Regions from separate parts of the Marisediminicola sp. LYQ134 genome, predicted to be linked through region 3. Evidence: predicted binding sites of a transcription regulator. Region 3 holds the regulator's gene; each other region holds the start of a gene.
The links. Region 3 encodes LexA, which represses DNA repair genes until DNA is damaged. Its sites were predicted from a motif close to TCGAACANNTGTTCGA; they were not measured.
Positions count from the first base shown of each region.

Region 1: a site for LexA is predicted at 1,382-1,397, ahead of ACLHIH_RS11410 (DUF222 domain-containing protein). Genes of this name have one in related genera too.
Region 2: a site for LexA is predicted at 1,259-1,274, ahead of ACLHIH_RS04705 (DUF222 domain-containing protein). Genes of this name have one in related genera too.

Region 1 covers NZ_JBKIWP010000002.1:589,754-592,019, reverse strand. The annotation lists gene ACLHIH_RS11410 (DUF222 domain-containing protein) at 1-1,364, opposite strand, end outside; gene ACLHIH_RS11405 (glycoside hydrolase family 65 protein) at 1,539-2,266, opposite strand, start outside.
Region 2 covers NZ_JBKIWP010000001.1:962,665-964,930, forward strand. The annotation lists gene ACLHIH_RS04690 (hypothetical protein) at 1-197, shown strand, start outside; gene ACLHIH_RS04695 (VOC family protein) at 246-668, shown strand; gene ACLHIH_RS04700 (hypothetical protein) at 721-867, opposite strand; gene ACLHIH_RS04705 (DUF222 domain-containing protein) at 1,292-2,266, shown strand, end outside.
Region 3 covers NZ_JBKIWP010000001.1:1,257,585-1,259,850, forward strand. The annotation lists gene ACLHIH_RS06020 (histidinol-phosphate transaminase) at 1-13, opposite strand, end outside; gene ACLHIH_RS06025 (LysM peptidoglycan-binding domain-containing protein) at 60-443, opposite strand; gene lexA (transcriptional repressor LexA) at 763-1,455, shown strand; gene hflX (GTPase HflX) at 1,407-2,266, opposite strand, start outside.

The sequences.
Region 1 (2,266 bases), on a different contig from region 3:
ATGAACACCAGCCCCGGATCAACCGCGGGTGGTGGTTCCAGAAAGTAGTCGGCTCGGTCTCGGTGCACCTGCCACCGGTTGTCGTGGATCAGCAGATGATGCCTCCGACACAGGAGTACTCCGTCGGCGATGTCGGTGCGGCCCTCGACACCAGCCCACGGGTTGATGTGGTGGGCCTCGCAATACGACGGAGGTCTCTCGCACCCGGGGAACCGGCATCCGCCGTCTCTGACCGTCAACCCGATGCGTTGCCGTTCGGTGAACAGGCGCCGGTCCCGTCCGACGTTCACGCACTGGCCGTCGCGGTCGAAGCCGACACTGATGACTCCGGTGTTGCAGATCGCCCGTTCGATCGTCGGAGCCGACACGGTGTCGGTGCGGCCCTCGAGGAACCCTGGACCTGTCCTGCCCTCGAGCCGGTCCGCGGTCACCACGATCCGCACGGCCGGGCGGCGCCCGCCGAACAGGGTTCCCGGATCCGCATCGACCGCGAGGCGCACCAGGTCGACGAACGCGTCGGCACTGACCTGCTCGTCGGTGCGGCCATCGTTCAGCAGCTCCTCCGCGGTCGCACGCGCGGCCGGGTCGACGAAGCGGGGACCACCCCGCCGCGGTGACAGGATCTGAGCGAACGCGTCCGCAACCAGAGCCCCGTCTTCGGGGGCGAGCCGCCACGACCCGCAGTGCATTCCGGTCGCAGTGTCCCACCAGGTGCGCACCGTCCTCAGGTCGCGGTGCTGTTTCTCCCGACGCTCGATCCCGTCAGCATCGAGGAGATCACGCACCTGCCTCGCACGGCGGTGGACCTGGTCCGGCGTCAACCCGGCAGCCGCCAAGACGAGTTCTGCCGCCGCAGCGCGAAGAACACCGTCGTCGACATGGGTGATATCGGAGAACACCCGCCGGATCGCGTCGACAGCATCGAGCGACAGGGTTCCCTCCCGCACGGCTGATGCGAGAACCTCGCGCCAGCGCTCTCCCGGCACCGGTGCGGTGTGGTCGGCGGAACCCGCAGAGGCGGCGAGCTCGGCCGCGGCTTCGGCCTCGGCGAGGAGCGCGCCCGTCTCGACAAGCCGGGTCGCTTCGATGCGACTCACGTGCGCAACCCGCTGAATCATCGCAACAGGGCTCACGAAACCCGCCTGTTGGGCCAAACCCTGGTGACCGAGCTCCGGGCGCGACCGGTGCGCCACCTCCCCCGCGATGACGGCAGCGAACTGATCGACACACTGCCTCAATGCGGTCACCGCCTCGACAGCCGCCGTCAGATCAGCGTGGCCGAGAGCCGCGATCGACTCCGCCGTGCCACCGAGATCGGCGACCACAGCGGCCCGATCGAGGAGGGAGGCGGCGAGGGTGGGCATGTATCGATTCTCCCGAATCGAACGCGTGTTCGAAAGAAGAACGAATCGTCTGCGGAGAGTGGGTTCTCCACACGGGGTGGGGAGGAGACGACGATCGTCAGGAGAGGAGAAGAGGAGAACGGCGCGGCCAGACAACCTCAGCGACCGACCTAACCAGCCGCCCCGAACCGCCCCCTAATCCGCCGTGTCGTTGTACCCCGGGTCTTCGTCGCTGCGCCAGCTCGTGGGTACCGTGGCGGTGATGACGCTGCCGTCGGCTCGCCGCCCGCCTTCGATGTTCTTCTGGCTCGGTGCTCCCACCCGGCGGGACCCCTGGTGGGCGAGGGCGATCGTGACCGGTTCGTCCGCCGTCACGGTCACGGCCCGGCCGCGCACCGAGAACGACACGCTCGAACCGGTTTCGATCGTGAACGTGACGATGTCCTGTTCGAGGTCGACGCGCATCCGGCTGCCCGAGACGGTCAGTTTGAAGCTGATGCCGTCCCACCCTTCGGGCAGTCGCGGGTCGAAGGTGAGATCGCCGTTGTGGTCGCGCATCCCCCCGAATCCGAAGACGACGGCACTCCACATTCCCCCGGTCGACGCCACGTGCACGCCGTCTGCGGTGTTGTGGTGCAGGTCGGCGAGGTCGACGAAGAGTCCGGCCAGGAAGTATTTGAGGGCGAGCTCCTGGTAGCCCACCTCGGCCGCGATGATCGACTGCACGACCGCGGAGAGCGACGAGTCGCCTGTGGTCAGCGGGTCGTAGTAGTCGAAGTCGGCGAGCTTCTGTTCGGGCGTGAAGAGGTCTCCGTGGAGGAACAGGGCGAGCACGACATCCGCTTGTTTGAGCACCTGGAAGCGGTAGATGACGAGCGGGTGGTAGTGCAGGAGGAGGGGGCGCTGGTCTTCGGGCGTCTTCG
Region 2 (2,266 bases), 290 kb from region 3:
GGCTCGCGACCATGACAGCGCAGATCGCGGCATTCCTGACATTCGCGGCAGAGAACCCCGACCTCACCTTCCTCGTGACCGAGATCGGCTGCGGAATCGCCGGATACGCGCCAGCGGATGTCGCACCCGCGTTCTCGGGCGCCCCGAGCAACGTCGCGCTGCCGGCATCCTTCGCGCGCATCGTTCGGGGAGGGTAGGGGGCACTCGTCGTCGCCCGTGTCGGTGGGTGCCGGTAGAACGGTTGCATGACCGACACGACGACCGACTTTCCGACACTGCGGCTGACCGCGATCGACACCCCCGACCCCCGCGGTCTCGCCGAGTTCTACCGCCGACTCCTCGGCTACCGCTATCGCGCGGGAGACGAGCCCCGAGAGGGCGAGGGGACCCCCGAGTGGCTCGTGCTGCACGGCGACGCGGGCGAGAAGCTCGCGTTCCAAGTCTCGCCCGGCCTACCCCGAGCGCAGTGGCCCGAAGGCACCGTTCCGCAGATGATGCACCTCGACCTCACCGTGCCCGACACGGCGGCGCTCTCCCGGCAGCACGACCGCGCACTCGACCTCGGCGCGACCGTTCTGCTCGACCGGTCGAACGACCCCGAGGAAGAGTTGTACGTCTACGCCGACCCGAGCGGACATCCGTTCTGCATCTTCGTCTCGGACCAGTAGGCGATCGAGGGGGAGCGCTGTGCGTTCGGTGCTGTGACTGCCGACAGCGCCGTCAGTGGCGAGTGAACGAGGGCACCCAGCACCGCACGCGCTCTCGATAGCGGCGGAAGTCGTCGCCGAAGCGCCGCTCGAGGTCGGTCTCCTCGAGCGGGCGGATGACGTAGTTCCACACGAGCGACCCCGCCACCGCGTAGAGCACGACGAGCCACGACGACGCGATGAAGCCGACCGGCGACGCCCTGCGCGATCCCGGCGACAGCCATGGGGTTGCGAACGAAACGATACGGACCCACCACGACGAGGCGGTTCGCCATAGCCGCCGGAAAAGGGGTGCCGCCACCGAGCGTCGGCATCGACACCGCGGCCCACAGTCCGAGCCCGCTCGCGAGCACGAGGAGGCCGACACCGACCGCCGACACGGCGGGCGCGAACTCGACGGCGAAACCCCAGCGCCGCTCCGCGACGCTGATCCCGAGCGGGCGAGGTGTGCCGAAGAGTGTGGGTGGGGCGGGCACACCCCTCCTCCCGACTGTCTTCTCCTCCCCACCCCGTGTGGAGAACCCGCTCTCCGCAGACGATTCGTTCTTCTTTCGAACACGCGATCGATTCGGGAGAATTGATGCATGCCCACCCTCTCCGCCTCCCTCCTCGATCGGGCCGCTGTGGTCGCCGATCTCGGTGGCACGGCGGAGTCGATCGCGGCTCTCGGCCACGCTGATCTGACGGCGGCTGTCGAGGCGGTGACCGCTTTGCGGCAGTGTGTCGATCAGTTCGCTGCCGTCATCGCGGGGGAGGTCGCGCACCGGTCGCGCCCGGAGCTCGGTCACCAGGGCTTGGCCCAACAGGCGGGTTTCGTGAGCCCTGTCGCGATGATCCAGCGGGTTGCGCACGTGAGTCGCATCGAAGCCACCCGGCTCGTCGAGACCGGCGCGCTCCTCGCCGAGTCAGAGTTCACCGCGTCCGCTGGTTCCGCCGACGAAATCACACCGTTGTCGCGTGAACGATGGCCTGACGTTCTTGCGGCTGCCCTGCGGGAGGGAACCCTGTCGCTCGATGCTGTCGACGCGATCCGGCGGGTGTTCTCCGATATCACCCATGTTGACGACGGTGTTCTTCGCGCTGCGGCGAGGGAACTGGTCTTGGCCGCTGCCGGGTTGACGCCTGACCAGGTCCACCGGCATGCCCGACAGGTGCGGGACATTCTCGATGTCGAGGGTGTCGAACGGCGGGAGAAACAGCTGCGCGACCTCCGAACAGTGCGCACCTGGTGGGACACTGCGACCGGAATGCACTGCGGGTCGTGGCGGCTCGCCCCCGAGGATGGTGCTCTCGTCGCCGAGGCGTTTGCGCAGATCCTGTCACCGCGGCGGGGTGGTCCCCGGTTCGTCGACCCGACCGCCCGTGCGACCGCGGAGGAGCTGCTGAACGATGGCCGCACCGACGAGCAGGTCAGTGCCGACGCGTTCGTCGACCTGGTGCGCCTCGCCGTCGACGCAGACCCTGGCGCCCTGTTCGGCGGGCGCCGCCCGGCCGTGCGGATCGTGGTGACCGCGGACCGGCTCGAGAACCGCACCGGCCCCGGGTTCATCGAGGGCCGC
Region 3 (2,266 bases):
TGAGCGAAGTCACCGATCAAGACTAGGGCTGTCGATGCCCCACGACTGATGCCCCTCGACTATCGAGCGTAGGCGGCGGGAACCGCGAGCTTCTGCCCCGGCTGAACGTCGGCCGAGTCGAGCTGGTTGAAGTGCACGAGGTCGGACACCACCTCGCGGGGGTCCGCCTCGGGCGCGAGCCCGACGGCGAGCTCCCACAGTGACTCGCCGCTCTCGACCTGCACGAAGACCACGTCGGCTCCGTCTTCGTTCGACGCCGTCGCCATTCCGCCGTTGAGAGCGAATGCTCCCGCGGCGAGCACGATCGGTGCCGCGACGAGAGTCGTGAACACCGCGCGACCGCGCCTCGTGAGACGGAGTCTGCGTTGCGGCACGCGCCCCGACCGTGCCTGTGCGGACGATGCGGACGATGCGGGGGGAGCAATACCAGTCGCTGCGCTCATGGTTCTTGCCTTTCAGGTCGGGGTATCACTCGCGGGTCGTGTTCTCGGAGGTGCTGCTCGTGATGGTGGGCGGGTGTCGCACCCGACACTCGGCCGGGAGAGCCGGATGCGAACCCGTGTTCCGAACATATCTTCGAATACTCGCCAGATCAAGCCGATATTCGAAAGTGTGGTAACGAATTAGCGCAACACGCTCGAATAGACGTTTGGAAAGCGACCGTCGAATGGATACAGTTTCGATTGTCTGAAGACAGACCATCAGGAGCCACCGACATTCGCCGTTCTCACGGCGCACGAGGTGCACATCGAGGGGAACGACGTGGTCGACACCGAGCAGGGATCACCGCAAGCGGACAAGCCGTCGACCCGGCGCCGCAAGAGTCTGAGCGACAAGCAGCTCGCGATCCTCGACGTGATCTCCCGATCGGTCTCGAGCCGGGGCTACCCGCCGAGCATGCGCGAGATCGGCGATGCGGTGGGGCTCGCTTCGCTCTCGAGCGTCACCCATCAGCTCAATCAGCTCGAGCTCAGCGGCTACTTGCGCCGCGACCCCAATCGACCGCGCGCACTCGAGATCCTCATCGACCTGCAACGCCCCGACGTCCCCGTCGTCTCCGACGCGCCGACCCCCGTCGGAGACGCCGCGATGGTCCCCCTCGTCGGTCGCATCGCGGCGGGAGTGCCGATCCTCGCCGACCAGCAGGTCGACGAGGTCTTCCCCCTCCCCCGCCAGCTCGTCGGCAAAGGCAACCTGTTCATGGTGAAGGTCGTCGGAGACTCGATGGTCGACGCCGCGATCTGCGACGGGGACTGGATCGTCGTCCGCCAGCAGAAGACCGCGGAGAACGGCGACATCGTCGCCGCGATGCTCGACGACGAAGCGACCGTCAAGGTGTTCCAGCAGCGCGACGGCCACACCTGGTTGCTCCCGCGCAACTCGGCCTTCGCGCCGATCCTCGGTGACTACGCCGAAGTGCTCGGCAAGGTCGTCGCGGTGCTGCGCTCGGTCTGAGCGGTGAACTGCTCCACCTGAGCCTCGACCTCCTCCGAGACGAGCACGTGGATCCGCGTGCCGTTCTCGTCGTAGCGGGTGTCGAGAACGACGCCGTTGTCATGCAAGCGCGTGACGACGTCCCCCCGATCGAAGGGGATGAGCAGATCGAGCTCGACCGACGGCGACGGGATCGCTTCGGCGATGCGCTCGAGTAGCTCCTCGACGCCTTCGCCCGTCCGCGCAGACACGAACACCGCACTCGGCTCGAGACCGCGCAACACGAGGCGCTGATCGTCGTCGACGAGATCTGCCTTGTTGAAGACGACGATCTCGGGCAGGTGGCGAGCATCGACGTCGCCGATCACATCGCGCACCGTCGCGAGTTGACTCCCGGGATCCGGATGCGATCCATCGACGACGTGCACGATGACGTCGGCGTCCGCGACCTCCTCGAGGGTCGACCGGAAGGCCTCGACGAGCTGGTGCGGGAGGTTGCGCACGAATCCGACGGTGTCGGTGAGGGTGTACGCCTGACCCTCGGCCGTCACGTTCTTGCGCACGGCCGTGTCGAGAGTCGCGAAGAGCGCGTTCTCCACGAGAGCGCCCGCCCGCGTCACCCTGTTGAGCAGCGACGACTTGCCGGCGTTCGTGTATCCGGCGATCGCGACAGACGGCACGTCGTTGCGCACCCGGTTCGCGCGCTTCGCCTCGCGGGACGGCGCGAAGCCGGCGATCTGCTTGCGCAGCTTCGCCATCCGCGTGTGGATGCGGCGGCGATCGAGCTCGATCTTGGTCTCACCCGGACCGCGCGAACCCATGCCGTTTCCGG